Regions from separate parts of the Streptomyces sp. NBC_00647 genome, predicted to be linked through region 2. Evidence: riboswitches for the same ligand, from Rfam matches in the RefSeq annotation. Region 2 holds a riboswitch; the other holds the start of a gene.
What was found. A riboswitch is a leader RNA that binds a small molecule or an ion and turns the genes downstream of it on or off. The one in region 2 is predicted to bind glycine.
Positions count from the first base shown of each region.

Region 1: linked by a shared signal. The riboswitch ahead of gcvT (glycine cleavage system aminomethyltransferase GcvT) and the one ahead of gcvP (aminomethyl-transferring glycine dehydrogenase) in region 2 are both predicted to bind glycine.

Region 1 is NZ_CP109040.1:6,998,515-7,006,605, forward strand. Features, by position in the region: gene OG788_RS30930 (L-serine ammonia-lyase) at 1-952, opposite strand, end outside; gene glyA (serine hydroxymethyltransferase) at 1,115-2,377, opposite strand; gene gcvH (glycine cleavage system protein GcvH) at 2,389-2,766, opposite strand; gene gcvT (glycine cleavage system aminomethyltransferase GcvT) at 2,925-4,058, opposite strand; glycine riboswitch at 4,206-4,302, opposite strand; gene OG788_RS30950 (AAA family ATPase) at 4,478-5,146, shown strand; gene OG788_RS30955 (enhanced serine sensitivity protein SseB) at 5,210-5,986, shown strand; gene OG788_RS30960 (enhanced serine sensitivity protein SseB C-terminal domain-containing protein) at 6,214-7,014, shown strand; gene OG788_RS30965 (ABC transporter permease) at 7,491-8,091, shown strand, end outside.
Region 2 is NZ_CP109040.1:2,178,865-2,186,955, forward strand. Features, by position in the region: gene gcvP (aminomethyl-transferring glycine dehydrogenase) at 53-2,938, opposite strand; glycine riboswitch at 3,116-3,211, opposite strand; gene OG788_RS09625 (PRC-barrel domain-containing protein) at 3,327-3,698, shown strand; gene OG788_RS09630 (DNA polymerase IV) at 3,620-5,134, opposite strand; gene OG788_RS09635 (MerR family transcriptional regulator) at 5,209-5,883, opposite strand; gene OG788_RS09640 (bifunctional nuclease family protein) at 6,102-6,575, opposite strand; gene OG788_RS09645 (MerR family transcriptional regulator) at 6,662-7,417, opposite strand; gene OG788_RS09650 (FHA domain-containing protein) at 7,460-8,091, opposite strand, start outside.

The DNA.
Region 1 (8,091 bases), 4.8 Mb from region 2:
GCAGGAACCGTACGACACCCTCCTCGTCGGCGCCCGGCACGAAGTTGATGTAGTAGTGCAGGACCGCCGGGATGATGCCCGCCGCGCCGTTGGTCGGGGCGGTGACCACGCGTCCGCCCGCCGCGTTCTCCTCGTTGACCGCCATCGCGTAGAGGGTGATCCACTCCATCGCGTGGGCCAGCGGGTCGCCCTCGGCGCGCAGCTGGCGGGCCGAGTGGGCGGCGCGGCGGCGGACCCTGAGGCCGCCCGGCAGGATGCCCTCGCGGGCCATGCCGCGCGAGACGCACGCCTGCATCACACGCCAGATGGCGAGGAGCCCTTCGCGGATCTCCTCCTCGGTGCGCCAGGCCCGCTCGTTCTCCAGCATCAGGGCGGAGATCGACAGGCCGGTCTCCTTCGTCAGCCGCAGCAGCTCGTCGCCCGTGCGGAACGGGTACTTCAGGACCGTGTCGTCGAGCTTGATGCGGTCCTCGCCGACCGCGTCCTCGTCGACCACGAAGCCGCCGCCGACGGAGTAGTACGTCTTCTCCAGGACGAGCCCGCCCGAGGCGTCGTAGGCGAAGATCGTCATGCCGTTCGCGTGGTACGGCAGGGCCTTGCGGCGGTGCAGGACGAGGTCGTCGTCGAAGGAGAAGTCGATCTCGTGCTCGCCGAGCAGGTTGATCCGCCCCGAGGACTTGATCCGCTCGACGCGCTCGTCGGCGCCCTCCACGTCCACCGTCCGGGGCGAGGCGCCCTCCAGGCCGAGCAGCACAGCCTTGGGGGTGCCGTGGCCGTGGCCGGTCGCGCCCAGGGAGCCGTACAGCTCGGCGCGTATCGCCGTGACCGGGGCCAGCAGGTCTTCATTGCGCAGCCGCCGGGCGAACATGCGCGCGGCGCGCATCGGGCCCACCGTGTGGGAGCTGGACGGGCCGATGCCGATCGAGAACAGGTCGAAGACCGAGATGGCCACGGGAACTCCTTGCTGGTTTCGCCGGACGCCGTTGTCCGACGGAGGTGGTGCGGGACTGCATGGAACGGGGCACCGCGCTCTGCTTCCAGTGTGCGCGGTGCCCCGGACGTCCGTACGAAAAGTACCGTACGGACGAAAACGTACGACAAATAGCGTACGAAACTACTTCAGGCCGGGGTACAACGGGTGCTTGTCGGCCAGAGCGGACACCCTCGTCTTCAGGGCCTCCTCGTCGTACGACGGCTTCAGCGCCTCGGCGATGATGTCCGCGACCTCGGTGAAGTCCTCGGCCGTGAAGCCGCGGGTGGCGAGGGCGGGCGTGCCGATGCGCAGGCCGGAGGTGACCATCGGCGGGCGGGGGTCGTTCGGGATGGCGTTGCGGTTGACCGTGATGCCGACCTCGTGGAGGCGGTCCTCGGCCTGCTGCCCGTCCAGCTCGGAGTTGCGCAGGTCGACCAGGACCAGGTGCACGTCCGTGCCCCCGGACAGGACGTCCACGCCCACGGCCTTCACGTCGTCCTGGACCAGACGCTCGGCCAGGATGCGCGCGCCGTCCAGCGTGCGCTGCTGGCGCTCCTTGAAGTCGTCGGAGGCGGCGACCTTGAAGGAGACGGCCTTGGCGGCGATCACGTGCTCCAGCGGACCGCCCTGCTGACCGGGGAAGACCGCGGAGTTGATCTTCTTGGCCAGCTCGGCCGTCGAGAGGATCACGCCACCGCGGGGACCGCCGAGGGTCTTGTGGGTGGTCGTCGTGACGACGTGGGCGTGCGGCACCGGGTTCGGGTGCAGCCCCGCGGCCACCAGGCCGGCGAAGTGCGCCATGTCGACCATGAGGTACGCGCCGACCTCGTCGGCGATGCGGCGGAACTCGGCGAAGTCCAGCTGTCGCGGGTAGGCGGACCAGCCGGCCACGATCAGCTTCGGCCGGGACTCCTTGGCGAGGCGCTCGACCTCGGCCATGTCGACCTGACCGGTCTCGTCGCTCACGTGGTAGGCGACCACGTTGTAGAGCTTGCCGGAGAAGTTGATCTTCATGCCGTGGGTGAGGTGCCCGCCGTGCGCGAGGTTCAGACCCATGATCGTGTCGCCCGGCTTGAGCAGCGCGAACATCGCGGCAGCGTTGGCCTGGGCGCCCGAGTGCGGCTGCACATTGGCGTGCTCGGCGCCGAACAGCGCCTTGACGCGGTCGATGGCGATCTGCTCGACCACGTCGACGTGCTCGCAGCCGCCGTAGTAGCGGCGGCCCGGGTAACCCTCGGCGTACTTGTTGGTCAGGACCGAGCCCTGTGCCTCCATGACCGCGACCGGAGCGAAGTTCTCCGAGGCGATCATCTCCAGGGTGGACTGCTGACGGTGCAGCTCGGCGTCGACGGCGGCGGCGACGTCCGGGTCCAGCTCGTGAAGCGGGGTGTTCAGAAGCGACATGCGGTGACTCCTCAGCCGGCGGTGAAGGCGGTGTACTCGTCGGCGGACATCAGGTCCTCGGGCTGGTCCGTGACGCGGACCTTGAACAGCCAGCCGCCCTCGAAGGGCGCGGAGTTCACCAGCGACGGGTCGTCCACCACGTCCTGGTTGGCCTCGACGACCTCGCCGTCGACCGGGGAGTACAGGTCGCTGACCGACTTGGTCGACTCCAGCTCGCCGCAGGACTCGCCCGCGGTGACCGTGTCACCGACCTCGGGGAGCTGGGCGTAGACGACATCGCCGAGCGCGTTGGCCGCGAACTCGGTGATGCCGACCGTCGCGACGCCGTCCTCGGCGACGGACAGCCACTCGTGCTCCTTGCTGTAGCGCAGCTGCTGGGGGTTGCTCATGGCCTGAATTCTCCTGTACGCGGGGGAGTGCTGATGAAGGGAAGCGTGGGTGACCCGGGCAGATGTGCCCAGGGTCACTTCGGACGCGCGACGGGGTCGGCGGTCACGGCCGGCGCCCGGCGGGCGTCCGTGTCATGTCCGGCCTGTGCGGACCAGTGTCACTTCTGGCGCTTGTAGAACGGCAGCGCCACGACCTCGTACGGTTCGTGGGTGCCCCGGATGTCCACGCCGACACCGGCGGTGCCCGGCGCCGCGTGCGCGGCGTCGACGTACGCCATCGCGATCGGCTTGCCCAGCGTGGGGGAGGGGGCGCCGGAGGTGATCTCGCCGATCACCTTGCCGTCGGCGACCACGGGATACCCGGCGCGCGGCACGCGACGGCCCTCGGCGATCAGCCCGACCAGCACGCGCGGCGGCTCGGAAGCGGCACGTTCGGCGGCTTCGGTCAGGGCCTCGCGCCCCACGAAGTCGCCTTCCTTCTCGAACTTCACGACCCGCCCGAGGCCGGCGTCGAAGGGGGTCAGCGCGGTGGTCAGCTCGTGCCCGTACAGCGGCATGCCCGCCTCCAGGCGCAGCGTGTCGCGGCACGACAGACCGCAGGGGACCAGCCCGGCCGGGGTGCCCGCGTCGGTCAGCGCCTGCCACACCTTCTCGGCGTCGGCGGGGGCCACGAACAGCTCGAAGCCGTCCTCGCCGGTGTAGCCGGTGCGGGCGATCAGGGCCGGAACGCCGGCCACCGTGCCCGGCAGGCCCGCGTAGTACTTCAGACCGTCGAGGTCCGCGTCGGTGACCGCCTTGAGGATGCCGGGGGACTCGGGCCCCTGCACCGCGATCAGCGCGTAGGCGTCACGGTCGTCGCGCACGACCGCGTCGAAACCGGCGGCGCGCTCGGTCAGGGCGTCCAGCACCACCTGGGCGTTGGAGGCGTTGGCGACGACCATGTAGTGAGAAGACCCGGCCTCGTGCTCGGCGAGCCGGTAGACGATCAGGTCGTCCAGGATGCCGCCGTCCTCCTGGCAGATCATGGTGTAGCGGGCGCGGCCGATGCCGACGGTGGCGATGTTGCCGACCAGCGCGTGGTTCAGGAGAGCCGCCGCCTCAGGGCCGGTGACGGTGATCTCGCCCATGTGGGAGAGATCGAAGAGGCCGGCCTTCGTACGGACGGCGAGGTGCTCGTCGCGCTCGGAACCGTAGCGCAGGGGCATGTCCCAGCCTGCGAAGTCGGTCATCGTCGCGCCGAGCGAGCGATGCAGGGCATCGAGCGCGGTGTGACGGGGTGCGTTGCTGCTCATCGGTCTGGCTCCCAAGGCATGACGGCGAGGTCGTTCCTCCCCATCTGTCATCGGAACCTGAGAGGTTCATCAGTACCCCACGAAATGGTGGTCCTGACTTGCACCTTGGGTGGAGCCACTGGTCAGCGGCCCGCTTTTCAGATGTGCCTCGCCCGCGCGGTAACGGGGCCTGAGAGATTCAAGGGAGGGACTTGCTCCTTCGGCGCCCGGGTACACGTACCCAGGACTCTCCCGCGCGGATTCAAGCGGCCGGTATGCAGTTGGCGCGGCCATCATTGCACGCGCTGTCCGATCCCGGCAGTCCGCCATCTGTAACCGGCCTGTGGCAGTCCACGCACCGAAACAGGAAGCGCCGGGCATTGCCTTCTCTTTACACTCGACGGGGATGGGACTCCACATCCATGGGGAGGACGGTCACGGTGAACAGGACCAGGGCGTACGCGACGACCTCGGGTCTCGCGCTGCCGGAGCAGCCCGGCGCGACGGCCAGGGAGGCGTGCGGCCCGCTTCCGGCGGTCGTCGTCCGCGACCTCCGCGACCGGGCGGGCCACAGCCCGCACGGTCTCCGCTTCGGGGCGGAAGACCTCGTCGTGGTCACAGGACTGCCCGGCAGCGGCAAGTCGACGCTGATGCGGCGGGCCGTGAAGGGCGCGCGCATCGACTCGCAGGACACCCGCGACCGCTGGGACGGCGGGATGGCCCGCCTGCTGCCCTACGCGGTCTACCGCCCCCTCGTCCGCCTCTCGCACTACGCCGGCCTGCGCCGCGCGCTGCGCGGCGGCGGCGGAGTCGTGGTCCACGACTGCGGCACGCAGGCCTGGGTGCGCCGCTGGCTCGCCCGCGAGGCCCGGCGCCGGGGCGGCGCACTGCACCTGCTGCTGCTCGACGTCACGCCGGACACCGCCCTGGACGGCCAGCGCGAGCGCGGCCGGGGCGTCTCGCGCTACGCCTTCGCGCGCCATCGCGGCGCGATCACCCGGCTGCTGCGTTCCGTCGAGAAGGGCGGCCTGCCCGAGGGCTGCGGTTCGGCGGTGCTCATCGACCGGGACGCGGCGGACGTGCTGCGACGGATCGACTTCGGCCACTGACCGGTCGCGGCGGCCCATTAACCTTTCCAGCCGGAACAGTGGTTCGAAGCAGGCGGTAGACAGATGGACTTCCCGGCACAGGCGCACCCCCACCCGCACGGCGGTTGGCCCGGCAACGAGCTCGAGGAGGTGCTGTCCGCCTCCCTCGGCGTTCCCGCGGGGCCCTCGTCGGGCGCCCGTATCGTCGAGGTGCTCGGGCGCAGCTTCGTCTGGGTGCCGCTGCCCAACGGCGGCGGCCCGCAGAGCGGCCCGCTCGATCTGCCCACGATGGAGCTCGGGGGCCAGGTGTACGTCCCCGTCTTCAGCTCCGAGGAGCAGTTCCGCCAGGTCACCGGCGGACACATGGCGTACACGATCGCGCCCGCCGTGGAGTTCGCCCGCGGACTTCCGCCACAGGTCGGCATCGCGGTCAACCCGGACGGCGTGGTCGGCGTACCGCTGCCGCCGATGGCCGTCGCCGAGCTGTGCCGGGCCGGGCGGACCCCGCTGGACGGGTCGGCCAGCGGTGGCCGGGTGCGGCTCTTCGAGCCCGACTGGCAGGAGGAGCCGATGGACTTCCTCGCCGCTGCCTCGGCCGAGTTCGCCGGGACCGGCGTCGTCCTGAGCGCCCGCCGCTGTCTGGCCAGCATCGAGGGTGACGATCCGGTCATGTTCATCGGCGTCGAACTCTCGCTCTGGGAGGGCGAGGCCCGCACGCTTCCCCTCGACGCCCTCGGCCGTGCCCTCGGTCGCGTCCCGATGAACATTCCGGTGAACCTGGTTCTCCTCGACGTGACGCAGGACCCGGTCGGCGACTGGATGCGGGCCCAGGTGCGCCCCTTCTACCAGCACGGTCACTGAACGGCACCGTCGCGAGGGCGCGCGGGGGACCGTGCGCACGGCCGCCGACGGTCCGCGGCTTCCCCCGCGCGGTGCGTCTCGGCTCTCGGCTGCTTCCCCCGGCGGAGCGCGATCGCCGCATAAGCTGGTTTCATGGCCCGGTCGAGGTGTTGACGCACGTGCGTCACCGGTACCTCGGGCGTAATGGATGAGTTCGTCGTGAATTGTTCGCGAAGGGGCGGTTGAGGGTGAGCGCGTCGGGCACGGCCGCGGCCGGGCAGGTCGAGCACATGCTGCGCCAGGTGACGCCCGGGCGTTACGACGCCTACGAGGCGCTCCTTCGCGCGCTCGCGACGCCGTCGTCCGGCCAGGTATGGATGCTCCTGTGGCACGGCCAGTCCGGCTCCCCGGACGCCCAGTACGGGAACATGCAGGTGGACGGCTTCGGGTACGCGCCCTGCGTCACCTCCGCCCAGGAACTCTCGGCCAGCGGCTGGAACCGCTCGTACGAGGTGGTGGACGGGCTGGACGTCGCCCGCACCCTGTACCCCGACCACTTCGGTCTCTGGCTCAACCCGCACGCCCCAGGCGGCGGCCTCGGCATCCCCTGGCTGGATCTGCGCCGGATCGCCACGGGCCTGGAGCGGCAGCCCGCCGGCCCGCTCCGGCTCTCCGAGCCCGGCATCGAGATCCCGCAGTTCTACGCCCTGCTCACCCAGAACGCCCATCTCACCCCGGCCGTACGCTCGTTGCGGCGTGCCTGGGTCCAGCCCACGCTCGGGGCGCCGTATCTCGCCATCGGCCTTGACGTGTACGACACTTCGCCGCCCGCCGTCGACTCGGTGCGGGCGATGATGCAGCAGTCCATCGGCGCTGTTCCGGACGGGCTGCCGGTCTCCACCGTGGCGATGTCGGACGAGTTCGACCCGGTCGCGATGTGGCTGCGTGCCAACGCCCGGCCGTTCTACGACCGTGAGGCGCACGCGGCTCCCGCGCAGGCGCCGATGGCGGGCGGCTACGGCTATCCCCCGGCCCGCGGCGGCTACTGAGAGCGTCCCGTATCCCGGACCTGTGGAACGGCCGTGCGAGTGCGGCTGGCATCATGACCTTGTGCATGACCCTTCTGTGTCGTGCACACCATGCTGCTGACCTGCGGGGGAGCAGGCGCATGGGTTGATTGTCCCGATTTGGTGCTACTTCGCACTGAATGGGCCTTGATGAGTCTTTGTAGCCCAATTGCCCGTCGTCCGGCTCGCGTTACCCACTGTTCGGATAACGGAATCCCCCAACAAGCATCACGGTTGCGCATACTTTCTCCACGAGGCCTGGCACGTGATCGTGGCGGCACTGAAGACTCGCCCATCAGACACGGGGTCATCGATCCTGTGAGCGAGTGCAAGTCGAATCATCTGCCGGGTCATCGGACCGCACCATCTGCGGTCAACTTCCCGGCGAGCAAGTGAACCAAGCCGCAGACAGCGGCAGGCGTAGGCCGGTCACCACCGGCGAGAGGGGTCGGGTCACTGTGACCGCACCGATCGAGACCACCGCGACGGCGTCGGAAGCGCAGCCAGAGGCTGTGCTTGCCGGAGTCGGCAAGGGGCAGATCGAGGGCCGTTCCCTGGGACAGATCGCCTGGACGCGCTTCAAGCGCGACAAGGTGGCGGTCGCCGGCGGTGTCATCGTCATACTGCTCGTCCTGATGGCCATCCTCGCCCGGCCCATCCAGTCGATGCTCGGGCTTGACGCGAACGCGTTCAACCAGGACCTGATCGACGCCAACACCTCGCTGCCCAAGGGCGGGATGGGCGGCATGAGCGTGGACCACCCGCTCGGTGTGGACCCGAAGTTCGGCCGTGACCTCGCCACCCGCCTCCTGGAGGGCTCCTGGGTGTCGCTGGTCGTCGCCTTCGGCGCGACCATCCTGTCGAACGTGATCGGCGCGATCCTCGGCGTCGTCGCGGGCTTCTACGGCGGGCGGGTCGACGCGATCATCAGCCGCCTGATGGACACCTTCCTCGCCTTCCCCCTCCTGCTCTTCGCGATCGCCATCTCCGCCACCCTGCAGGGCGGCGCGTTCGGTCTCGAAGGGCTCCCGCTCCACCTGAGCGTGCTGATCTTCGTGA
Region 2 (8,091 bases):
CGCATGTCCGAGGGTGATCACTCCCCGTAGGCGTCCACGTGCCGAGCGCTGATCAGTCCTCGTAGGCGTCCAGCGGCGGGCAGGAGCAGACGAGGTTCCGGTCGCCGTACGCCTGGTCGATGCGGCGCACCGGCGGCCAGTACTTGTCGGCGGCCGAGACACCGGCCGGGAAGACGGCCTCCTCGCGGCTGTAGGGGCGCTCCCAGTCGCCGCCGAGCGCGGCGGCGGTGTGCGGGGCCCCACGCAGCGGGTTGTCGTCCACGGTCCACTCGCCGGAGCCGACCTTCTCGATCTCCGCGCGGATCGCGATCATCGCCTCGCAGAACCGGTCGAGCTCGCCCAGGTCCTCGGACTCGGTCGGCTCGATCATCAGCGTGCCGGCCACCGGGAACGACATCGTCGGCGCGTGGAAGCCGTAGTCGATCAGACGCTTGGCGATGTCGTCGACGCTCACACCGGTCGCCTTGGTGAGCGGACGCAGGTCGATGATGCACTCGTGCGCGACCAGACCGCCGGGACCGGTGTACAGCACCGGGTAGTGCGGCTCCAGGCGCTTGGCGATGTAGTTGGCGGAGAGCACGGCCACCTGCGTGGCACGCTTGAGGCCCTCGCCGCCCATCAGCCGGACGTACGACCAGGAGATGGGCAGGATGCCCGCGGAGCCCCAGGGAGCGGCCGAGATCGGGCCGACACCGGTCTCCGGACCGGCCTCCGGCTGGAGCGGGTGGTTCGGCAGGTACGGCGCGAGGTGCGCGCGCACACCGACCGGGCCGACGCCCGGACCGCCGCCGCCGTGCGGGATGCAGAAGGTCTTGTGCAGGTTCAGGTGCGAGACGTCGCCGCCGAAGTGACCCGGCTTGGCGAGGCCCACCAGGGCGTTGAGGTTGGCGCCGTCGACGTAGACCTGGCCGCCGGCCTCGTGCACCTGGGCGCAGATGTCGGCGACGTGCTCCTCGAACACCCCGTGCGTCGAGGGGTACGTGATCATCAGGACCGACAGCTCGTCGCGGTACTGCTCGATCTTGGCGCGCAGGTCCTCGACGTCGATCTCACCGTCGTCCGCGGTCTTCACGACGACGACCTTCATGCCGGCCATCACGGCGCTGGCGGCGTTGGTGCCGTGCGCGGAGGACGGGATGAGGCAGACGGTGCGCTGGTCGTCACCGTTGGCGCGGTGGTAGCCGCGGACGGCCAGCAGACCGGCCAGCTCGCCCTGCGATCCGGCGTTGGGCTGGAGCGACACCTTGTCGTAGCCGGTGACCTCGGCGAGCTGGTCCTCCAGCTCGTGGATGAGCGTCAGGTAACCGCGCGCCTGCTCGGCGGGCACGAAGGGGTGCAGCTGCCCGAACTCGGGCCAGGTGACCGGCTCCATCTCGGTGGTCGCGTTGAGCTTCATCGTGCAGGAGCCCAGCGGGATCATGCCGCGGTCCAGCGCGTAGTCGCGGTCGGAGAGCCTGCGCAGGTAGCGCAGCATCGCGGTCTCGGAGCGGTGCTCGTGGAAGACGGGGTGCGTGAGGTACTCGTCGGTGCGAAGCAGCGCGGCCGGCAGGGTGTCCTCCGCGCTCGCGTCCAGAGCCTCGACGTCGGCGTCGACGCCGAAGGCGGTCCACACGGCGGCCAGCTGGGCGCGCGTGGTCGTCTCGTCGCACGAGATCGACACGTGGTCGGCGTCGACGGGGTGGAGGTTGACGCCGTTGTCGCGGGCGGCGGCCACTATGCCGGCGGCGCGGCCCGGGACCCGCACGGTGATCGTGTCGAAGTACGCGCCGTGCACGACCTCGACGCCGCCGGCGGTGAGACCCGCGGCCAGGAGGGTGGCGTAGCGGTGGGTACGCCGCGCGATGGTCCGCAGACCGTCGGGACCGTGGTAGACGGCATACATGCCGGCCATCACGGCGAGCAGCACCTGAGCCGTACAGATGTTGCTGGTCGCCTTCTCACGGCGGATGTGCTGCTCACGCGTCTGCAGGGCGAGGCGGTACGCCTTGTGCCCGTCGGCGTCCACGGAGACACCGACCAGCCGGCCGGGGAGGCTGCGCGCGAACTTCTCGCGCACCGCCATGTAACCGGCGTGCGGGCCGCCGAAGCCCATCGGCACACCGAAGCGCTGCGTCGTGCCGACCGCGATGTCCGCGTCGAGCTCGCCGGGCGAGGTCAGCAGGGTCAGGGCGAGCAGATCGGCGGCGACGGTGACGACCGCGCCCAGCTCGTGCGCCTGCCCGATGATCGGCTTGATGTCGCGTACGACACCGGAGGCGCCCGGGTACTGGATCAGCACGCCGTTGATCTCACGCCCGGCCAGGTCGGCCGGGATGCCCTCGCCGAGGTCGGCGACGACGACCTCGACACCGGTCGGCTCGGCACGCGTCTCGATGACGGCGATGGTCTGCGGCAGAGCGTCCGCGTCGACCAGGAAGAGGCCCTTCTTGTTCTTGCCCATACGGCGGGACAGCGCCATCGCCTCGGCGGCGGCGGTGCCCTCGTCGAGCAGCGAGGCACCGGACGTCGGCAGTCCGGTCAGCTCGGCGACGACGGTCTGGAAGTTCAGCAGCGCCTCGAGACGGCCCTGCGAGATCTCCGGCTGGTAGGGCGTGTACGCGGTGTACCAGGCCGGGTTCTCCATGACGTTGCGCAGGATCACCGGCGGGGTGAACGTGCCGTAGTAACCGAGGCCGATCATGGAGCCGAGCACCTGGTTGCGGTCCGCGAGGGAGCGGAGCTCGGCCAGTACCTCGGCCTCGGTGCGCGCGGCCGGCAGCTTCAGGGCCTCGACGTTCTTGATCACGTCCGGCACCGCGGCGGCCGTCAGCTCGTCGAGCGAGCCGTATCCGACGTGCGCGAGCATCTTGGCGCGCGCTTCGGAGTCGGGTCCGATGTGGCGCTGCTCGAAGGGGATTCCCTGTTCGAGCTCGGAGAGCGAAATGCGAGGGGCGGTCATGGCGGAGGCCTCCTGGTCTGACGCGACCTTCGAGGGGCACCCCGGCACGGGTACCCCGACGGCCTCCCCCTCTGTCATCTCAACCTGAGAGTTTCACCGGACCGCCCGTGGGCGACCCGGCTTTCACCGTCGGTGAGAGCGGAGGCCATCGACACCCGCCCTGCTTTCCAGAGTGACCTCGTCCGTGCGGTACGTGAGCCTGAGAGATTCCGGGGAGGAGTTGCTCCTTCGGCGCCTCCGGTGAAGTCTGGAGGACTCTCCCGCACGGGATCAGCAGCCAGCTGCCAGCCTACCAGCGGGGACAAGCCGCCAGCCTTCGAGTGGCCGCCTTCCCGAATCTGCTCTTTTGTAGTACTTACGGATGAGTTTGCGACCACGTGGAGGGACCGTGCAGACCGACATCGATCCGCGCAACCTGATCGGCCGCAAGGCGTTCGACAGCAATGGCACCAAGATCGGCACGATCGACGAGGTCTACCTCGACGACGCGACCGGTGTCCCTGAGTGGGCGGCCATACGCACCGGCCTGTTCAGCAGAGACGCCTTCGTTCCCCTGGAGCCGAGCGAAGTCGTCGAGGGGACCCTGCGCATTCCCTTCGAACGAGCCCTGATCAAGGACGCCCCCGACTTCGGTGTCGGACGTCACCTCTCCCCCGAACAGGAACTCCAGCTCTACCACCACTACGGTCTCGACGTGGCGGCCCCTCCTCCGCCGCCGGACCGGGACTTCGGCCGGCTCGCGGGCACGGAGGACGCCTGAGACCCCGGGTCCGGATCCTGCGTCCCGGCTTCCTCCGCCCACGGCCCGGAACCCGCCGGCAGCCCATCGGCCGTCTCGGGGGTCGTCTCGGGTCTTCGCTCCACCAGGGGCAGCGGATCCGCCGGTTCCAGCTGCGGATCGTCCGTCCGGAACGTCCGCACCCGCCCGGGCCCGGAGTAGGGCGTCTCGAACCGGACCGTGACCCGCCCCAGGCCGCTCCCCTGCACCCATCCATGCCCGTGCTCGGCGTGCCGCACGTCGTGCCCCGAGGGCCACCGCCGCTCGGCCGGCGCCTCCTCCTCCGCGACGGCCCCTTCCGCGGGCTCGTCCGCCGGATGATCCTCGGCCGTCGGCTCGACGGAGGCCTGGGCCTGCGCGAACAGGTCCTCCTGCGTGTAGTCGGCGAGCCCGGAGACGCCGACCCCCAGCAGGCGTACGCCTCCGGTGGTGTCCACGCCCTCCAGCAGCCGCGCGGCGGCCTCCCGCACGACTCCGGTGTCGTCCGTGGGCCCCCGCAGCGTCTCGGACCGGGTCAGCGTCGAGAAGTCGTACCTGCGCACCTTCAGCACGATCGTCCGCCCCGACAGTCCGGCCCCGCGCAGCCGCCGCACACACCGGTCCGCGAGCCGCGCCACCTCCAGGCCCACCCGGACCCGGTCGTGGATGTCCACGTCGTACGTGTCCTCGACCGACACCGACTTGGTCTCCCGCTCGGCCACCACCGGCCGGTCGTCGTGGGCCAGCGCCATCGCGAACAGCGCGTGCCCGTGAGCCTTCCCCAGCAGGCGCACGAGCTCGTCCTCGCCCGCCTCGGCGAGTTCCTCGACGGTGGCGATGCCCGCCCGCCGCAGATGGTCGCCGGTCGCCGGCCCGACACCCGGCAGCGTCCGCACCGGCATCGGCCCGAGCAGCGCCCGCTCGGTGCCCGGCTCGATCAGCACGAGACCGTCGGGCTTGGCCTGCTCCGAGGCGATCTTCGCCAGCATCTTGGAGGCGGCCAGCCCCACCGACCCCGTGAGCCCCGTGACCGCCCGGATGTCCGCGCGCAGCTTCGCACCGGCCAGCCGCGCCGAGGCGTCGTCCCAGGCCGTCCCGCCCGCCTCCAGATCCACGAACGCCTCGTCCAGACTCAGCGGCTCCACCAGCGGCGACAGGGCCCGCAGCAGCCCCATCACCTGCTCGCTGATCTCCCGGTAGAGGCCGAAGCGCGGCACGAGATAGGCGGCGTTCGGAGCGCGCCGGCGTGCCTGGGCCATGGGCATCGCCGAATTCACCCCGAAGACGCGTGCCTCGTACGAGGCCGTGGCGACGACTCCACGGGGTCCGAGTCCGCCCACGACGACGGCTTTCCCGCGCAGGCTCGGCTTGGACGCCTGCTCCGCCGAGGCGAAGAAGGCATCCATGTCGAGATGCAGGATCGTGGGCGCGGTTCTCACATGTCCGATGCTGCCCTACGCCACTGACAATGCCCCGGCACGCCGGGGCATCACGTCATCGAAGGTCCCACGCGTCACACCGCGCGGTTGCGTCTGCGCGCCAGCTCGTCGGCGGGATTGTGCCCGAGGAGCGTCTCACCGGTGTCCACGCGCTCTCCGTGCAGCTGCGACAGGGCACTCTCGACGTCCCGCCACACGACGCCCACGGCAATCCCGAAGACCCCCTGGCCGCCCTGCAACAACGCGTGGACCTCGTCGGGCGAGGTGCACTCGTAGACCGTCGCGCCGTCGCTCATCAACGTCATGCGCTCCAGGTCCTGGAAGCCGCGCTCCCTCAGGTGCTGGACCGTGGTGCGGATGTTCTGCAGCGACACCCCGGTGTCGAGGAACCGCTTGACGATCTTCAGGACCACCACGTCCCGGAAGCTGTAGAGACGCTGCGTCCCCGACCCGTAGGCGGGACGCACACTCGGCTCGACCAGCCCGGTCCGCGCCCAGTAGTCCAGCTGCCGGTAGGTGATGCCCGCGGCTGCGCACGCCGTGGGTCCCCGGTAGCCGACCTCCTCGGGAACAACCTCTCCCTCGCCGGGCACTGCCGTCGGCCGCCGCGGAACCTGATCGGCCGCGCCGCCATGATGAGGGTGCCCCCTGCTCGAGTCGAGCCGAGAGCTTGGGGGAGGGTACGGGCCGCTCTCCCCCAGACCGCGTCCGGGGGCACCCCCAGCCGTACCGTCGCCGCTGCTTCTCACGCCGACCTCCGTCCTTGACCTGCCTTCTCGACGGTAGGCAGTCACCAGGGGCGCGTCAACGATCGCCACACTCGGCACGCCGAGTGATAATCACCCTAAGAGTGGTTTCCCGTGCCCTACCGCGGGGAAAGGCTAGCCGAATGCTCCCGGCACGGGCCGCGGCACACCACACTCGCCGCGGGCAAATGCCGCCCGGAGCTTCCCTCCGTTCCCCGGCGTCACTGACTGTTGGTGCCGAAGTCCTCGGGCGAGATCTGGTCGAGGAACTCGCGGAACTTCTCCACCTCGTCCTCCTGCTCGTCCGGGATCGCGATGCCCGCGTCGTCGAGCACGCCGTCGCTGCCGTAGATCGGCGTCCCCGTGCGCAGGGCAAGCGCTATGGCGTCGGACGGACGGGCGCTCACCTCGACCCCGCTGGCGAACACGAGCTCGGCGTAGAAGACGCCCTCGCGCAGGTCCGTGATGCGTACTTCGGTGAGCTCCTGGCCGACGGCCTCCAGCACGTCCTTGAACAGGTCGTGGGTCAGCGGTCGGGCCGGGGCCATGCCCTGCTGAGCGAAGGCGATCGCCGTCGCCTCCCCCGGTCCGATCCAGATGGGGAGGTAGCGGTCGCCTCCCACTTCACGCAGAAGCACGATCGGTTGGTTGGAGGGCATTTCGACCCGGACACCTACGACATCGAGCTCGTTCACACAGCAACCCTAGGCCGTGCCCGGGACGTTTGGGTAGTCGGGCACAGAACGGGTGGACGATCCACCGCCTGCGCCGGTGCCCCGGATCAGCGCAGTCGCACGCCCAGCGCGGTCTGCACGAGCGCCGCGTGCAGCTTCACCGTGAGGCCCGCGAGCTCCTTCGTACGGGCCTCCGCATGCGCCCGGGTCTGCGGATTGCGGTGCCGCCGCAGGGGCGCGACCACCTGATCCACGAGGCCCGCGTCGCGCTCCGCCGCCGCCTTCATCGCCCGCAGATGGCGCGGCTCGATCCCGAAGCGTCCCAGCTCGACGACGAGCGCTGCGACGGTCACCGCCTCGGCGTCGTAGACACCGTCGGGCAACGGGCCGATCAGCCCGTACGACTCCCACTCCTGGAGCTCCTGCTCGCCGATCTCCGCGGCGGCCAGCAGCTCCTCACGGCCCACCCGGGCCGCCGTGGGCCCCTCGGGCTCGCCGTAGAGCCCTCCCGGGGCTTCTCCCTCGGCCGAGTCGCGCTGGCGCCCCACGGAGGGCAGACGCACCTGCTCACCGCGCTCCAGGGCGTCCAGGTGCTCGCGGATCACCTTCAACGGCAGGTAGTGGTCACGCTGCATCCTCAGGACGTGGCCGAGGCGCTCGACATCGTTCGGGCTGAACTTGCGGTACCCCGAAGGGGTACGCCGCGGCTCGACGAGCCCCTCCGACTCCAGGAACCTGATCTTGGAGATGGTGACTTCGGGGAACTCGTCGCGCAGCACGTTCAGCACCGCGCCGATGCTCATCAGCCCATTGTCCGCCGCGGCGGTACCGCTGCCGGCACCGCCGCTCGGTGTTTGAAGCATGGACATTCCCTCGGTGTCCCCCCGGACGGAGTTGGGGGAGGGTCAGATGCCCCGCTGGCTCGCGTAGAACACCAGCCGGTACTTGCCGATCTGCACCTCGTCACCGTTCGACAGCGGGACCTGGTCGATCCGCTCCCGGTTGACGTAGGTGCCGTTCAGGCTGCCGACGTCGGCGACCGTGAACGAACCGTCCGCCACGCGACGGAACTCCACATGCCGGCGCGACACCGTCACGTCGTCGAGGAAGATGTCGCTCTGCGGATGGCGCCCGGCCGTGGTCAGCTCACCGTCCAGCAGGAAGCGGCTGCCCGAGTTCGGGCCACGCCGCACGACCAGCAGCGCCGAGCCGACCGGCAGCGCGTCGACCGCCGCCTGGGCCTCCGGGGAGAGCATCGGCGACGGCGTCTGGCCCGTCACCTCGGCGTCGTAGGCTTCGATGCCGGAGATGGAGATCGTGGACGTCGTCTCCGACGGACGCTCCGCGGCGCCCCGCAGCGGCGCACCGCAGTTGGAGCAGAACCGGCTGTTCTCCGCGTTGCGGTTACCGCACCTCGTACACACCTGGGCCGACATGGACGGATCCTCCTGCCGCGGCTGCCCACCAGGGGCATGGGACGCATACGGATCGGGGGCGAACCCTCCACCCGTGCTTGAGGCTGACGGGTCCCCGAAAC